Regions from separate parts of the Aquamicrobium sp. YD-1-mutant5 genome, predicted to be linked through region 1. Evidence: riboswitches for the same ligand, from Rfam matches in the RefSeq annotation. Region 1 holds a riboswitch; each other region holds the start of a gene.

Region 1 (4,258 bases):
GCAGCGCTTCGGCCGCGTTCATCTGCTGGAGCGCGTCGTAGAAATCCTTGGTCCAGTCGATAACCCGCAGGGCAACGACGATGGAAGCCAGTTCCAGAACAAGAACCACACCATAGATCAGCAGCGTAATCCTGCCACCCCTGCCGCTGGTACAGAGCTTCAGGATCCGCGAGACATGGCGCAGTATCTCAATCATCGTCAGGTTCCGTTCTCGACATGACCATCGGACAGAGCAGACAAGCCGTCACGCATGACGGCTTGTCTGCTGTTGCTTGCTAGAAACGCAGCGTTGCTCCCAGCTTGAAGGTGCGCCCCGGCGCAACCTGCGCCTCAAGCGGGCGCGCTCCCGCCGTGGCGGCGGAGGCAGGGGTGACATCGTAACCGTAGAGGCTGTTTCGGAAGTAGCGCGTGTCGAACATGTTCTGGATGCCCGCGTTGAGCTCCAGATTGTTGCGCGGCTTCCAGTTCAGATAGGCATCGAACACCGCATAGCCACCCGGCAGGAAGGCGTTCGGGCTGGCGCGGCGGGTCACCGCTGCGCCAAAGGTGCCCAGAACCTCCGCTTCCAGATTCCAGTCGGCGATGAAATGGCGCAGGCCAAGCACCGCCGTCAGCGGCACGGCCCCGTCGAAGGGCGTCTTCTTTCCACCCGCCACTCTTTGCGTGCCATGCTGGTAGGAGATCGCCGCAGATGCCCACCAGTCGGCATGGAACTCATATTCGCCGGCGATCTCGATGCCCCACAGTCTGACATCCTCGACATTGTCATAGGTCCAGACATTGGGCCGCGTGGGATCGAGATTCATCGGCCCGCGAATGAAGTCCTGATAGTCGGCATAGAAGACACCGGCGCTGAAGCTTCCGCGATCGAACAGCCCTCTGAGACCGATCTCGTAGTTCCTGACCGATTCCGGCTTCAGACCGGGATTGGGCAGAACGATGCCGCCGATGAACGGGTCGCTGGCCGAAACGAACATCTGCTGCGACGTCGGCATCTTGAAGCCTTCGCCATAGGAGGCATAGGCTGAATAGCTGTCATCCAGCTCGTAGATCAGGCCGAGCTTCTTGATGAGCCTGGTGTTGCTCGTCACCTCGGGCTCGTTGCCGGGAAGGGGCTTGTATCCCGTGTCCCCGGTGGGATCGATCCTGTAGGTCGCAAAGCGAACGCCGGGCGTGATCCTGAGCCGCCCGTCCAGCAACTCCATCTCATCCTGAATGTAGAAGTCCGCCCGACGGGTCTTCACTTCGGGGAAGTTGTAGCCCTGATTGGTCTGGATCGTCGTCACGCCGGTGTCGGATCGGTGGACGATATTATAGCCGTCATAGGAGGAATCCGTCAGATCGCCGTCGAAACCGTAGATCAGCTTGTGGGCGATGCCGCCGGTGGCGAAACGGCTGGTCAGCTGCACATCCGCCTCAAGGAAGGTTTCGCCATAATTGCGCACGGGCGTGTATGTGTCCGTACGCGTGGCGAAGATGCGTGTCTGCGTGCCCGACGTGTCGCGCTTCTGCGGTGAATAGGACAGCTGCCACTTGATTTCGTCGAGCAGCGGCGTGTTGAGCGTCCATTTGTGCTCCAGCGCCAGACGCGTCCTCTGCATGTCCAGCTCGCGCGGATAGCTGGCGCTGGCATAGCCGCTGGAGGCGGCAAAAGCGTCCCACACCTGATCGACTTCGGTGTGGCGCCTGAAGAACTCCCCGGTCAGCCTGAACTCGTGATCTTCAGGGGTCCAGATCAGCTTGCCGAGCGCGTTCCATGCGTAGGTGTCGGCATCGAACAGCTTGTCACAGCCGAAAGAGGCCGGACGCGGACATCCCCAGATGCCGCCGTCGGCGCGCGCATTCCTCAGCCGCGGCTCATGGGCGGACAGGTGGCCGAAACTCGCCAGCATCTGGAAATCGCCCTGCGAGGCCGCCGCCGTGAACTGCTTGCGGAAGCTGCCGTCGAAGCTGTCATAGGCGCTCTTGATTTCACCCGCCCATGGCTTGTCGGAACCATCCAGCAAATCCTGCGGATCGCGGGTGCGAAACGAAACGACGCCGCCCAGCGCATCCGCCCCCCAAAGCACGGAAGACGGACCGCGAACGATTTCGACCGCCTTCATGTTGAAGGGATCGGCAAAATCGCGGCTGCCGTAGATCGTCTGTTCCTGAACCCGCGCGCCATCGACAAGGATCTGCACACGGTTGCCACCGACGCCCCGGATGCTGAACGAACCGAGCTGGCCATAGGGATTGTTGAGAGAGGTTTCGCGGTCGACGCTCAGACCGGGAAGATAACGCACCATGTCGTCGATATCGCGAACGGCCCTGCTGTCGAGTTGTTCGCCGGTCAGGATGGTGACGTTCTGCGCGACGTTGAACAGTTCGTTCGGGCCGCGCTGGGCAGTGACGGTTATGCGCTCCAGAAGAATGGTTTCTTCGGGCGTCAAAAGAGGAGCCCGCCCCGCTTCAATGTCCTCGGTGCTCTGCTCGGCTCTCGTTTGCCCGAAAGCATTCCCCGAACCTGCCAGAGCGATCGCCGCCACCCCAAGGCCAAGCCATGCGATAAAGCCCGGCCTGCGGCGACCCGTATTGTTTGTGGTAGAATATGTGAAGACAGCCATTGCTCCCCCTCTCTTTAACAACGGGGTTCGCAAGACGGATGCCGCGCCCGGTTTCCTTTACCGAATGCCGCACATTCCAGTGGTCCACCCCGCCCACCGAACTTCCATGGTCAGGCAGGTCTCCTGGCTCACAGGTCATCATGCACCGTCTGTCTTCCCGGGAAAGCCAGTGACTACAGGCGACGGCGCACTCTCTGCTTACAGTTGCGGGGCAGCCCCGGATTTTCACCGGATTCCCTCTTAGCTTTCGCTCTCCGGAGACAACGAAAGAACCATAACCGCGCTCCCGATAACATGGACGCCCGGCAAGTCAATTGCCGCCGGACAGTTAAAGCATACCGCTCGAAAGAGGGAACCGGATTCGAGGCAATAACATTCGTGAAAACAATGGCTTAAAGCAGAATGAGAAAATCCGAAAGATCGCGACACGCTTCAGGTCCGGTCGCCTGCGCCACACCTCGCCGCAACGATGCGCCGGCGGCCGTGCGGGGAGGTTCAGATGGCTGCGGCAGCCGCCGGCAAGATGCCCTGTGACAGACACGGCAATGACGTCGGCCGGCGCTGACACGGCCCCACAGGCAGCCTCTGGGCCTGAAGGCGGCCGGGAAATGGCGGATCGGTTCTATCTGCCGTTGAACACCGGCTTGCGCTTTTCCCGGAACGCCGCAACGCCTTCCTTCAGGTCTGCGCTGGTGCGGACGACGGCAAGGTCGCGCTGGGCACGCGCAAGCTTTTCCGAAGGTGTCTGGATAAGCGTATGATCGACGACGAAGCGCTTCAGCGTCTTCAGCACCAGCGGCGCCATATCTTCCATCTCGCGGGCCATCGCCAGCGCGGCCTCCAGATGCCTGCCGTCTTCCACCACCTCATTGGCAAGCCCGATCTCGCAGGCGCGGCGGCCGGAAACGGTTCGGCCAAGCAGCATGATCTCCATGGCCATCTTATGCGGTATGCGCCCTGCCAGCGTGGCAATCATGCCGCCTGTCAGCCCGACCTTGCCTTCCGGATAGGAAAAACGGGTGTTCTCGGTCACCACGCACAGATCCGCCATTGCGGCCATCACCAGCGCCCCGCCGACGCACCAGCCATGGACAGCGCATATGACCGGCTTTTCCGTGACGATGCCGATCGTTGGTATGCAGCGCCAGAGTTCGGGAATGTCCGAGACATCGGCGCCGGAAGAAAACGCCTTTTCCCCTGCGCCCGTGATGATCGCGACCCGCTGATCCGAGCTGTCAAATTCGGCAAAGCGCCGCTGCATCTCATTCGCCACCTCGGCATTGATGGCATTCATCTTCTCCGGGCGGTTGATGGTGAAGATGGTCGTCCTGCCATCCTGTCTTACGTCCAGTGCTGACATTAAGTCCTCCAGTGCTGTGCATGTCCGGGCCGCTCCGGCCGCCGGATATCAGTTGTCGTCGAGCAGAATGCGGGCGTCGACGGCCACGCAACCCTTTCCGGCCTCTGCAACAAGAAGCGGGTTCACGTCGAGTTCACAGAAGCGGGGGCCGATGTCCGATACGATCCAGCTGATCCGCGACACGGCCTGGGCAGCGGCATCGATGTCGAGTTCCGCGCTGCCCCTGAAGCCCTGCATCAGCTTTGCGATCTGCAGGCTTTCGATCATCGATCGTGCCTTCTTCTCGCAGACA
Region 2 (4,258 bases), on a different contig from region 1:
TGTATTGGCCTTGATGCCGTAGCCATAACAGATGTGCACCGCAGTTTCGCACCTGAGTCCTTCCATTGCCTTTTCGAGGGTCGCCACCCCCCAGTCATTCACCTCATCAAAGAAGACGTTGAATGCGGGCTCGTCGAACTGGATGATGTCGACGCCGGCAGCCTCCAGTTCCCTGGCTTCCTCATTGAGGGCTTTGGCGAACTCCCAGGCCAGTTTCTCACGACTTTTATAGTGGGCATCATAGAGCGTATCGATCATGGTCATCGGACCGGGCAGAGCCCATTTGATGGGCTGCGTGGTCTGCTGACGCAGGAATTTGGCATCTTCGACAAAAACCGGCTTCTGGCGGGAAACAGCGCCGACGACCGTCGGCACGCTCGCATCATAGCGATTGCGAATTCGGACCGTCTCACGCTTCTCGAAATCGACACCGTTGAGGTTTTCGATAAACGTCGTGACAAAATGCTGGCGCGTTTGCTCGCCGTCGCTGACGATGTCGATACCCGCCTGCCGTTGATCGTCCAGAGATAGGCGCAGAGCGTCCCGTTTGCCCTCGGCCAGTTCCTCGTCCTGCAGCTTCCATGGCGACCAGAGCTTCTCAGGTTCTGCAAGCCAGGAGGGTTTTGGCAGGCTGCCGGCTGTTGATGTAGGCAAGAGCGTTTTCAAGACAGATAACCTTTTGTTTCCGTTCAATCAAAGAGCGTAGCTGGCGGACCACTGTTGAAGAATGGCCCTGTATGGTTTGATGAAGTGCTCTTCGGCAAATTTTCCCTGCTCGATGGCCAGCCGGCTGCGTTCTTCGCGATCATAGACAATTCGGGTCAGCGAATAGTCCTGATGCTTCAGGCTTGGCTGATAGTGTGCCGCAGCAGCAGAATTGGCATTGTAGATCTCGGGCCGATAGATCTTCTGGAAAGTCTCCATCGTGCTGATGGTGCTGATCAGCTCCAGATTGGTGTAGTCACCCAGCAAGTCTCCGACAAAATAGAAGGCCAACGGCGCAACGCTGTTCGGAGGCATGAAATAGCGAACCTTCAACCCCATCTTTTTGAAATACAGATCGGTCGAAGATAGCTCGCCCTGCTGGTACTCAACGCCCAATACAGGATGATGGTTTTCTGTCCGGCGGTATGTCTTGCTGCTTGACGCGCTCAGGCAAATGACCGGAGGCTTGTTGAAATGCTCTTTATAGGCGTTTGAGTTCAGGAAGCACCTGAACAATTTTCCATGAAGGTCACCGAAATCATCGGGGATGCTGAATTCAGCCCGATCCTTGTTATGCGCCGGCAGGAGCACGCTGAAGTCATAGTCCCGCACGTAAGAGGAAAAATTATTCCCTACAATGCCCTCGATGCGCTCATTGGTCTTGTGATCAACGATAATCGTTTTCAATATTTCAATGAGCGGGAAGGCATCGCTGTCGCCTTCATCGCCAATGGTCATCTCAGCCGAAATGATCTCAAGCTCGACAGAATAACGATCGGCTTTGGGGTTGTCCCAATGCGCCAGTGCGTTGAACCTGTTGTCAATCATCCTCAGGGCATTGCGCAGGTTTTCCTGACGGTTCTCGCCCCGGGCCAGATTGGCGAAATTGGTCGTGATACGCGTGCTGTCCGCGGGACGATAATCCTCATCGAAACGAAGGCTCTTGAGGCGAAACGTGAAATCGTGATTCCTCGCGACCGGTCGGCGAGCGACCGACGGCGCCCCCGGGGAGGCATCGGAAATTGCGGTTTGAGACATGACTTACCCCAATAAGTTGGGGGCATGGGTCAGCGGACACATAGCAGGATCGGCCGCGACGCGGTCTCCGCTACGGCACACCGGGACACCCCGCCCGTGGACGTTATTTCGCCAAGGCAGGTCTCCTGGCTCACGGGTCAGCGCTGCTGTCCGTCTTCCCAGGGTTTCACCCCAGTGACATGCTGGACATCAACTCGCCGCTTACAGTTGCGGGGGCAGCTCCGGCTTTCCCGAAAAGACGAGGCACCGGCTTCCCTCTTAGCCCCGGCGCGTTGCGCGCAACGACCGGAGAACCTAGGCACGCGCACCTTCCTGCAATTCCAGTCCGAAGTCAATAGGACATAAAGGAATGCTTATATCTTTAAGTCGCAAATACCAATATCCGGTTCTTCGATGCCGGCATCTGAACAAAAAAAGCCCCGGCTGATTGCCGGGGCTTCGATTTCAGAGCCGTTCAGTGTTTCACGGAGTCATTGAACGGCTCTAAGTCTTTGGTTTGTCGCATTTCCGAACCGGAAAAGTGTTTCCACTTTTCCTGGAAACGCTCCAGAGAGAAACCAGATCAGAACTTGTAGTTGAAGCCAACCCGGACCGTATGGAAGTTGAACTTCCGGTCAATGTTGACATCAGCGCCACCGACGGTGTCCGAGAACACATTCGCCTTGCCGAGATCGGTGTAGAGATATTCCGACTTCACGGTCCAGTTGTCGGTCACGGCATATTCCGCACCCGCACCGACAGTCCAGCCGGTCTTCGTCTTCTTCACGCTTTCATTGAAGGCGGTACCGCCCAGATTGCCCTTGGCATAGCTCTTGGTTTCGCCATAGGCGAGACCACCCGTGGCGTAGACGAGGAAGCGGTCGGTCGCCGTATAACCGAGGCGGGCGCGAACCGTGCCGTACCAGTTCAGTTTCGTGCCGATGGCAGCATCAAGAGCGCCAGCGCCAGGCACATTGACGGAGATATTGGTTTCGCCCTTGACGTTTCCACCCTGGAAATCAGCTTCGACACCATAGACGATCTGATCAGCCTGGAAGTTCCAGCCCGCCTGAACGCCGCCAAGGAAACCGCTGGAGTTCATATTCAGCGAACCGCTGGCCAGTGTACCCGTCGTGTCGGTGACGCTGAACGGATGCTTTGCCTTGCCGCCGCCATAGCCAAGGTTGAAGCCGACATAACCGCCGGTCCAGCTATAGAAGGAAGCCGGAGCCACCGGAGCAGGCTCACTGTAAACAATCGCATCAGCAGCATAAGCGCCACCCGAAGCAAGAATGACAGAAACAGCAGCAAGAGAGAGAACTTTTCTCATGACAAAACCTCTTAGTTGAAATCGTGAAATTAACTTACGATCGTCATCGTAAAATGTCTGTAACATAAAAGACACATTTCGTTATGAAGATCAAAAGTCCATAAAATACAGATATTTGAATAGTTAACAATAAATTAAACATACACAAAACGAAGTGAAGCCACTCAGAGGAAAAAGTTTCTGAGTGGCACCGGATATAATCTTACCATAGGTAAAGATTATGCTTAATTCACCGCCCCACCGGGCATAACCTGCGCTGATTTACTATCAGCTCAGCGCGGAGGCAATTTTGTCCTTGAGAGCAAGGCGGCGGCGGCGCAGTTCCGTTTCGGCATCGTCGCTGATCGTATCGATACGCGTCTCGGACCTGTGTATCTGATCGTTGACGTCGTCATACTCTTCGAGGACACGGGCGAACTCCGGATCCTGTGCCTTGAGAGCATGGATTGCATCCAGCTTGCCGGGGAATTCTTCGCCAAGGGTATGCGGGGTGTTTGACATGTCGCCTCCTGTGGTTTGCTTCCCAAACATAGAAGGTAGGGCGTCGGCCCGGTTGATCAATGTCAAACAAATGGCTGACCCAGCGGAACATCGTATCGCAGGTCACAGCCTTCGCCGTGCGGGGCAGGCCCCCCAATGGCGCATGCAGAATTCCGGGTTGAGAGTTTGCCTTGCCTGTCGGTGATTTCAAAAAAACGCCGTCTTCGCCGCAGCACCAGCCCGCAGGATTGGGCGACTGCTGACGAGGCGGCACAAGATTTTGCGATTGAGCCGTGTCAGTGAACGGTTTCGAGCCCCAGCTTGCGGCGCAGACGCCCGGTCCGCTCCCTGAACATGGCATGGCGCTCGGCTTCACGCGTCGCGGCAAAAACCATCGAGAGCAACTGCTCTTTCTCGGTCTCGTCGAGAAGAGGCTTCAGGAATTCGGCCGTCTTGTCGATGACGGTCGGCACGTCGGCAACCTGATCGCTGGCCCATTTCGCATAGGCGATGGCTTCGTCGAGTTGCTTGTCGCTTCCCGCTATCAGGGCGATCTGCTCGCGCACGCGTGTCTCGATGATATCGGTCACCGGCCGGTCTTCCGCCGCTATCGCCATCACCACGGTGGCGGCAGCCGTAACAGGGTGATCGATGACTGCGACCGGTGCGATGGCGGCCTTCTTGCGCAGCTTGTTGCGCCGCATGTTGCCGCGCACCTTGCCGACG
Region 3 (4,258 bases), on a different contig from region 1:
ATCCAGCGCCCCGGTCAGCTCGTCGGCACGATGTCGCGCGGCCAGATGCAGCGCGTGGCCGTGGCGCGCGCTCTGGTCGGCCGTCCGGGCGTGATCGTGGCGGATGAGCCGACCGCGAGTCTCGACGCGGAAGCCGGCGCATCGGTCGCCAGCCTGCTGGTCGATCTGGCCGAAGAGGCGGGCTCCACGCTGATCGTGGCAAGCCATGACGAGCGGCTGATCGGCCGCATGAGTCGCACGCTGCGGCTCGAAAACGGCCGTCTGGCTGCATGAGGATCTGATACCGGATGTTTCATTTCATTCTTGCCGACCTGCGCCGCAACTGGATCGGTGCGCTCATTCTCGCCTTGCTGATCGCACTGGCGACGGCGCTCGGCGTGTCCGTCACCTTGCAGGAGCGCGCATTGCGGCTTGGCAGCGCCCGCGCCGCCGCAGCCTTCGATCTGGTTGTCGGCGCGGCCGGTTCGGAAACCCAGCTCATCCTCTCGTCCATCTTTCTCCAGCCAGCACCACTGCAACTGCTGCCGCCGGCGACATTATCGGCCCTGCGCGCCGATCCGCGCGTTGAAAACGCCATCCCGGTCGGTTTCGGCGACTTTGTGGGCGGCTATCCCATCGTCGGCACCACCGGCGATGCCATCGGCATGCTGGGCGGACTGGCCGGGGGCGAGGGCTTCAGCCATCTGGGCGACGCCATCGTCGGCTCTCAGGTGACGCGCGACATCGGCGACAGCTTCCATCCATTTCATGGCAGCGTCGGGGAGGCGGGCGAGGTGCATGCGCATGTGGAATACCGCGTCGTCGGCCGCATGGCGCCAACCGGCACGCCGTGGGACCGGGCCATACTGGTGCCGATCCAGTCCGTGTGGGCCGCACATGCCGACCACGATCACGAGGCGGAGACGGCAGGGCTGGCCGCCGTCGCTCACGTTCCGCACGATCACGGCCACGACCATGGGCCGGGCTTCGCGGGCGATCCGGTCGACGAGGCCGCGTTGCTGAGCGCCGACAATCCGGGCGTTCCCGCCATTCTGGTCAAGCCCAAGAGCATTGCCGATGCCTACAATCTGCGTCAGCAATACCGCACCGAAACGACGCTCGCCGTCTTTCCCGGCGAGGTGCTGACGCGGCTCTACGGCACGCTGGGTGATGCCCGCCGTGTTCTCGGCTTCGTGGCTATGGGCGCGCAGGGGCTTGTCGGTGCCGCCATTCTCATGGTGGTGGCGGTTCACGTTCTCCAGCGCCGGCGCCAGATCGGCGCCTTGCGGGCCTTCGGCGCGCCGCGGCCTGTGGTGATGGGCATGGTCTGGCTGGAGGTCTTCATGCTCGTCGCGGCTGGCGTCATTGCAGGCTTCGCGATCGGCTATGCCATCGTACGGGCAATCTCCTCGCATCTGGCTAAAAGCAGCGGTGTCGCCATGCCGGTCGAATTCCAGACGGCGGACCTGTGGACGCTGGCCGGCCTGTTGCTCGCCTGCGCCATTGCAACCCTTCTTCCCGCGCTGATCGCCTATCGCCAGAGCCCGGCGCAGGCATTGCGCGCCTAGCAAGAGTATTGCCAGTAAAGTAAATCACGATATAAACATTTCTTTATGTGATATTGACATCGTTTGCCGAAACGCCGAGATTGAAGGCGTCGTGGTTCTTCGGGGCGGGATTTTGCCCCGAAGCTAAGAGGGAAGCCGGTGCCTTCCATGGGAAAGCCGGCGCTGCCCCCGCAACTGTAGACGGATAGCCTTGCGTCCATTCAGGTCACTGGGGTGAAAGCCCTGGGAAGACGGACGCAGGCGATGACCCGTGAGCCAGGAGACCTGCCATGACGAAAACACGTCCACGGGCGGGGTGTCCCGGAGGCCATGATATGCCCGCATCGTGCGGGTGTTGACGGCTGCCTCGCGCATCCGCCCCAACCATCGGGGTCTATGGAATGGCTAGATCGAAAGTTTCCGTCGCAACGCTTGGCGTGCCGCGCATCGGCCGCCGCCGCGAACTGAAGTTCGCACTTGAAAACTACTGGTCGGGCAAGGACAGCGCCGAGGCTCTGCTCGAAACGGCCAGACGTCTGCGCGCAGATAACTGGCGGCTTCAGGCCGAAAAGGGCGTCACGCGCGTTCCGTCCAATGATTTCTCGCTCTACGACCATGTGCTCGACACCGCTGTCATGGTCGGTGCGATCCCGCAGCGCTATGGCTGGACCGGCGGCGAGGTGCCGCTCGACACTTATTTCGCCATGGCGCGCGGCAGTGAGGGGGATGCCGCCTGCGGCCATCCCGGCCATGTCCATTCCACCTCGGCGCTGGAGATGACCAAGTGGTTCGACACCAACTACCATTACATGGTGCCCGAGCTGGCGCCGGATCAGGAATTCGTGCTGGCCACCACCAAGCCGGTCGATCATTTCCTTGAAGCGAAGGCGCTCGGCATCCACACGCGCCCGGTCGTGCTTGGGCCGGTGACCTTCCTCCGGCTTGCCAAGTCCGGCGGCGAGGAATTCGATCTGCTCTCGCTGCTGCCCAAGCTTCTGCCGGTCTATACCGACCTGCTGAACCGCCTGCACGCGGCCGGCGCCGACTGGGTGCAGATTGAGGAGCCCTGTCTGGTTCTCGATCTCGAAGCCGGTGAACGCGCCGCGCTCGAAGCGGCCTACAATCACTTCGCCACCGAGGTTCCCGCACTCAACCTGATGCTCGCCACCTATTTCGGCGCGCTCGGCGACAATCTAGACCTCGCCGCTTCGCTTCCCGTGTCGGGACTTCATGTCGATCTGGCCCGCGCGCCGGAGCAGCTTGAAGCCGTTGCGGCGAAGGTGTCCTCCAGCACAGTGCTGTCACTCGGCGTGATCGACGGCCGCAATGTCTGGCGCGCCGATCTCAATGCCATACTGGACTATCTGAAGCCGGTGGTGGAGGCACGTCCGCTCGATCGTATCGAGATCGCGTCGTCCTGCTCGCTGCTGCATGTTCCGGTCGATCTGGAACTTGAAACGGCGCTGGACGCGGAGCTGAAGTCCTGGCTCGCCTTTGCCACGCAGAAGCTCGACGAACTGGTCGTGCTGGGGCATGCGGTGTCGGAGGGCCGCGCCGGGGTTGCGGATGCCCTGCAGGCCTCGGCTGACGCCATTGCCTCGCGCCGTAAATCTCCGAGCGTGCACGACAGGAAGGTGGGCGACAGGCTTGCCGCCGTCACCGGGGCCATGGAACGTCGCAGGAGCGCTTTTGCCGCGCGGCGTGAAAAGCAGTCCGGCAAGCTCGACCTGCCGAAATTCCCCACCACCACCATCGGCTCGTTCCCGCAGACGGCAGAGGTGCGCAAGGCGCGCTCTGCCCATGCAAGGGGTGAACTGAGCGCTGCCGACTACGAAGCCTTCCTGCGCAGGGAGACGCAAGCGGCGATCCGCTGGCAGGAGGAAATCGGTCTCGACGTGCTGGTCCATGGCGAGTTCGAGCGCAACGACATGGTGCAGTATTTTGGCGAGCAGCTTGCCGGTTTCGCCTTCACGCAGGCCGGCTGGGTGCAGAGCTACGGCTCCCGCTACGTTCGCCCGCCGATCATCTACGGCGACGTCTCGCGCCCGGAACCGATGACCGTGCGCTGGTGGGAATATGCGCAGTCACTGACCGACAGGCCGGTCAAGGGCATGCTCACCGGCCCCGTGACCATTCTCAACTGGTCCTTCGTGCGCGACGACATTCCGCGTTCGCAAAGCTGCCGCCAGATCGCTCTGGCGATCCGCGACGAGGTGGTCGATCTCGAAAAGGCGGGCGCCGTGATGATCCAGATCGACGAGGCAGCGCTGCGCGAAGGCCTGCCGCTGCGCAAGCAGGACTGGAAGGCCTATCTCGACTGGGCGGTCGGCAGCTTCCGGCTGGCGTCCACGGGCGTGGAGGATGCGACCCAGATCCACACCCATATGTGTTACTCGGAGTTCAACGACATCATCGACGCCATCGCGGCGATGGATGCCGACGTGATCTCCATCGAAACCTCGCGCTCGCGCATGGAACTGCTCGATGCCTTCCGCAATTACAAATATCCGAACGAGATCGGGCCGGGCGTCTACGACATTCATTCCCCGCGCGTTCCGCATACGGGAGAAATGACGGACCTGCTAAAACTGGCGCGCAAGCGCCTCTCCGACAGCCAGATCTGGATCAACCCCGATTGCGGCCTCAAGACCCGCAAGTGGGAAGAGGTGAAGCCGGCGCTGGTTAACATGGTGGCCGCGGCGCGCGAATTGCGGGCGCTGGCAAGCTGATAA
Region 4 (4,258 bases), on a different contig from region 1:
AGCGGTTGATCTGGTTCACGCACAGGTTCGAATGCGCGCCGTAGGAGAGAGCGACCGAGGCAGAGGCGCGGGAAAGCTCCTCCATCGCCACCACATGGGCCAGATAGCCCATGCCGGTGCCGCCGAAGGCCGGGTTGGCGGTCATGCCAAGCAGGCCGAGCGCGCCCATTTCTCCCCACAGATGGGCCGGGAATTCGTTGCTGCGGTCGATCTCCGCCGCCAGCGGCGCGACCTTTTCCTGTGCGAAGCGGTGAACGAGGTCGCGAAGTGCCGCGACGTCTTCGTCAAGCCCGAAGTCGAGTGCCTGCGTGTACATGCTGTGTCTCCCGGTTCGTGGTCGCCCCGACAAGGCGCATTGTCATGGAAAGATAGGTCTGCGTCACCCCTTCCACCGAAAGCCGCTCATCCGGCCGGAACCAGACGATGACGCCGGTGATCATCTGGATAACCGCCATGGCGGCGAGCCCGATGTCGTCCAGATCGAAGACGCCGGCTTCCGTGCCGTCGCGCAGGATGGCGCGCAGTTCCTTTTCGTAGGAGGTGCGCAGCCGCAGGATGAAGGTCAGCCGTTCGGGTGAGAGGCTGCGCAGCTCCATGTTTGAAATATGGGTCTGCGAGCGCCGCTCGATATGAAAGGCGATGTGGTTCGCCACGAAGGCGGCAAGGCGCGTGGTGGCGTCCGTGGCGGCAGGCCGAGCCTCGCTCCATGCGCCGAGCAATGCCTCCATGTGCTCGCGCATCAGGGTGAACAGCAGGTCTTCCTTGGTGGGAAAGTAGCGGTAGAGCGCCGCCGCCTGAACGCCGACCCGCGCCGCAAGCTGGCGCATGGACACGGCCTCGTAGCCGTGGCGCGCGATCAGATCGACGGCGGCCTCGCGGATCGCCGCTTCCGTTCTCTCGCCATCCGATCCTGCGGTGCGTGCCATCGGGTTCCTCCATCCTCTTAATAAAACGTACGTTCAATTAATTCAAGAGGTGGGCGAGATATTGAATGGCAGGGGATAGCAGGTCGATTGTGAACTCAGTCGCGGTTGTCAGGCCGCGCGCGTCCCTTGCCGAGCACCATTCCTGCCGCGGCAAAGGCCAGCCCCAGTCCGGAAAAGGCGGCGAGACTCGGGAGATGTTTCGGAATGTCGCTCCATACGGGGCGAACCACGCTTGCCGTATCGAAGGTGTCGGCGCTGTATTGGCACAGCACGAAGGAGGATTCCTTGCGTACCATGTCTGCGTCGATGCGCGATACGAGATCTTCCACGGCTGGTTTGTTGGCCGATGTTTCACGCATGTGGGAAAGCAGCTCGCGCGCGGCCGACAGATAGGCGTGGGCGCATTCGTTGAAGGGGCTTTCCTCGTCGGCCAGCGTGCCGGGAACCAGCCCCCACAGGCAATAGGTGTACTGGATGTTGCCGTAGTTCAGCAGGCGCACGAAGGTGTCGTCCACCTGCCGCTCCTGCGCGGCCAGTTTCATGATGTCGCTGCGATAGTCGGCGATCACCGCCATCTGCCCGTGCGACAGGCTGGCGATCGGGATGCCCTTGATTTCTTCCGGGTTGAAGCGTCGGTGCGCTTCGGCCTCGTCGGTGGCAAAACCCGTCGCTGCAAGGGCAAGAACAAGCGCGGCACGCGCCAGAGGAGGGGCGTGCCGCGCCTGCATTTCTCAGGCCGTCCGGCTGCGCTGGCGGGTCGCCAGCGCACGCTCGGCAACCGCGCCGAAGCCGAGCCCGATCACCGTCCACAGCACCGCATGCATGCCGAGCGAGGAGGTGCGGAAATGCCAGATCAGATCGGCCGAATAGCCTTCTGGAATCTCGTTCACCGTCGGCAGCGCATATTGGGCGATGGCGATGATGACGAGGAAGGCGAGTCCGCCGACGATGCCGGCATTCCAGCCGCCCAGCTGGCTCCACAGCCGCCGCGCCAGCGCAACGGCAACTACGGCCGCGATGATCGACACGATCAGCATGACGAAGAACAACTCGGTGCGCTCGCCGATCGTTTCGGGATTGCCGACGGCCGGCGGTGTCGCCGGATATTTCATGGCCGGAGCAATCACCACGGCGATGAAGGCGGCGATCGCCAGCAGACCGGCGGTGGCGCGGGGCGTGAGCGTGACGACACGCCCGTAGACGAAGGCGAAGACCAGCGCGAACAGCCCGCCGATGGCGGCACCGTAGACGACCGACCCGGTCAGCAGGCCAAGTCCGGCCTGGGTTTCGCGGCTGACCAGTTCTTCCTCTTCCTCGGCCGGTTCGCCGGAGGCTGCGGCCGCCGCTTCTTCATAAGCGATGGCAGTGTCAATGTGTGGTTCGCCGAACACGCGGGCAAAACCGAATGCGAACAGACCAGCGAGGACGCCGATCAGCATCCCGCGAAGCAGAAGATTTCCAACCATGGCGCTGTTCTTTCAGTGGCAGGGGAAGCCGAGGAGGTGACGCGCGTCATGAACGAATTCATGCGTGCTCAGGCTTGAGAACAGGGTCGTTGCCCCTTCTTCTGCGCCGATGAAATAGATGCCCAGAATCATGAGCAGGCCGCCGAAAATAGCCCATGGCATGATTTCGCGAACCGGAATCGGAACCGGCCGCACTTCTGGTGCAAAAGTAATGTCGGACATCGTGCTTCTCCCTGGGATCCTGCGTCCCGTTCATGCAAGCTGGGGAGACGAACCAAGGTCTGACTTCCGGCACCCCTGCCGGTCACAGTGGCGCGACCGTGCTGGATTTTCACCAGCTTCCGGATCCGTAACCTTTGCCGAAATTACCCGCCGTCCTGTATGGCTGTCAATTGAACTGAAGGGGAGACGCGAGAGAATATGACAGGACGCCTGACCCTGATTTGTTGTGGCGCGACCGCAGCTTTGCGCCGCAATGCCTTTCATCGCGATGAGCCGCTGGAACAGAAATCGCTCTCTCAGGCGCAAAGGCTGGCCACTCAAATCCCGGGTGCGGACCGCGTCTGGCACGGGCCGGAGTTCAGGGTGCTGGAAACGGCGAATGCTCTGGGCCTGATGGGGGAGCCTGTCGCGGCTCTGGCCGATCAGAATTTTGGCTTCTGGGCTGGCCGCAGGCTTGCTGAACTCGATCCGGCGGAACTTGCGACATGGATGTCCGACCCCGATGTGGCACCGCACGGCGGCGAAACGCTGAACGATCTGCGCCGGCGTATCGCGGCTTTGCTGAAGGAAAACCTCGGCCTTTCGGGGCATACGCTTGCGATCACGCACCCCGCAGTCATTCGTGCTGCCGTCTGCGAAGTGCTTGGCGCGCCATCGCAGGCTTTCCGGGCAGTAGATGTTCAGCCTCTCAGCCTGACACATTTCACCAGCGATGGCCGTCGCTGGGCTCTGCGTATAGTCTCCGGATGAAACGGCAAGCCTATCCTGCGCGAGCAGCGGCCAGTGCTTTCGGCAGTTCCTCGGCCAGAATATCGAGCTCGTGGTCGAGCCCGACGCTGATGCGGACACAGCGATCCAGCCCGGCCACCATCGGCTTGCGGATGAACACCCCGCGCGCCAGCAGGTTCTGGAGCACCTTCAGAGCAAAAGGGCCGTCCGTGCCGCAGTCCACGGCCACGAAATTGGTGGCGGAGGGCAGGGTGTCGAGCCCGTTTTCCGCAGCGATCGCGGCGATGCGCTGCCGTCCGGCTTCCACCTTGCGCACCACCTCTGCCAGCCATGCCTGATCCTTGATCGCGGCCTCGCCCGCGATCTGCGCCATGCGGCTGACGCCATAGTGATTCCGGATCTTCTCGAAGGCGGCGATAACCGTCTCTTCTCCGATGGCATATCCGCAGCGAATGCCGGCAAGCCCGTAAGCCTTGGAGAAGGTGCGCATGCGTACCACGTTGGGGCGCGAAACATCGATTGCCGGCAAGGCGGAAGCTGGCGCCAGCTCGCAATAGGCCTCGTCGAGAATGAACATGGTGGTCTCGGGCAGGGCTTCGACGAAGCGGCTGATCTCGTCGGCATCCCACCAGCTTCCCATCGGATTGTCAGGATTGGAGAGATAGACCAGCCGGGAGTTTTCCCGTCGCACCGCTTCCAGCAACCCGTCAAGATCTTCGCGGTCATTCTTGTATGGCACCGGCACCAGCCTGCCGCCGACGCTGGCAATATGGAAATTGAACGTGGGATAGGCGCCAAGCGACGTCACCACCGGTTCGCCCGCGCCCACATACATGCGCGCGATCAGCCCCAGCAGCCCGTCTATGCCTTCCCCGATCACGATGTTCTCAGGTTTCACGCCATGATGGGCGGCGA

What was found. Region 1 has a riboswitch for cobalamin ahead of AC5XE7_RS03180 (TonB-dependent receptor domain-containing protein). Riboswitches for the same ligand answer to the same signal wherever they lie in the genome.
Region 2: linked by a shared signal. The riboswitch ahead of AC5XE7_RS10890 (DUF1852 domain-containing protein) and the one ahead of AC5XE7_RS03180 (TonB-dependent receptor domain-containing protein) in region 1 are both predicted to bind cobalamin.
Region 3: linked by a shared signal. The riboswitch ahead of metE (5-methyltetrahydropteroyltriglutamate--homocysteine S-methyltransferase) and the one ahead of AC5XE7_RS03180 (TonB-dependent receptor domain-containing protein) in region 1 are both predicted to bind cobalamin.
Region 4: linked by a shared signal. The riboswitch ahead of AC5XE7_RS16500 (CbtB domain-containing protein) and the one ahead of AC5XE7_RS03180 (TonB-dependent receptor domain-containing protein) in region 1 are both predicted to bind cobalamin.

The regions. Positions count from the first base shown of each region.
Region 1 covers NZ_JCAKKP010000002.1:103,373-107,630, reverse strand. Annotated here, with positions in the region: gene AC5XE7_RS03185 (ABC transporter ATP-binding protein/permease) at 1-196, opposite strand, end outside; gene AC5XE7_RS03180 (TonB-dependent receptor domain-containing protein) at 276-2,606, opposite strand; cobalamin riboswitch at 2,703-2,899, opposite strand; gene AC5XE7_RS03175 (enoyl-CoA hydratase/isomerase family protein) at 3,229-3,966, opposite strand; gene AC5XE7_RS03170 (acetate--CoA ligase family protein) at 4,015-4,258, opposite strand, start outside.
Region 2 covers NZ_JCAKKP010000005.1:198,224-202,481, forward strand. Annotated here, with positions in the region: gene AC5XE7_RS10885 (methionine synthase) at 1-666, opposite strand, end outside; gene AC5XE7_RS10890 (DUF1852 domain-containing protein) at 694-1,743, opposite strand; cobalamin riboswitch at 1,842-2,056, opposite strand; gene AC5XE7_RS10895 (outer membrane protein) at 2,306-3,052, opposite strand; gene AC5XE7_RS10900 (HP1242/YdcH family protein) at 3,320-3,553, opposite strand; gene AC5XE7_RS10905 (hypothetical protein) at 3,829-4,258, opposite strand, start outside.
Region 3 covers NZ_JCAKKP010000008.1:123,587-127,844, reverse strand. Annotated here, with positions in the region: gene AC5XE7_RS13275 (ABC transporter ATP-binding protein) at 1-273, shown strand, start outside; gene AC5XE7_RS13270 (ABC transporter permease) at 288-1,547, shown strand; cobalamin riboswitch at 1,623-1,833, shown strand; gene metE (5-methyltetrahydropteroyltriglutamate--homocysteine S-methyltransferase) at 1,928-4,255, shown strand.
Region 4 covers NZ_JCAKKP010000013.1:126,965-131,222, forward strand. Annotated here, with positions in the region: gene AC5XE7_RS16480 (isovaleryl-CoA dehydrogenase) at 1-316, opposite strand, end outside; gene AC5XE7_RS16485 (TetR/AcrR family transcriptional regulator) at 285-926, opposite strand; gene AC5XE7_RS16490 (hypothetical protein) at 1,022-1,654, opposite strand; gene AC5XE7_RS16495 (CbtA family protein) at 1,658-2,392, opposite strand; gene AC5XE7_RS16500 (CbtB domain-containing protein) at 2,405-2,614, opposite strand; adenosylcobalamin (AdoCbl) riboswitch at 2,662-2,743, opposite strand; gene AC5XE7_RS16505 (histidine phosphatase family protein) at 2,813-3,364, shown strand; gene AC5XE7_RS16510 (pyridoxal phosphate-dependent aminotransferase) at 3,375-4,258, opposite strand, start outside.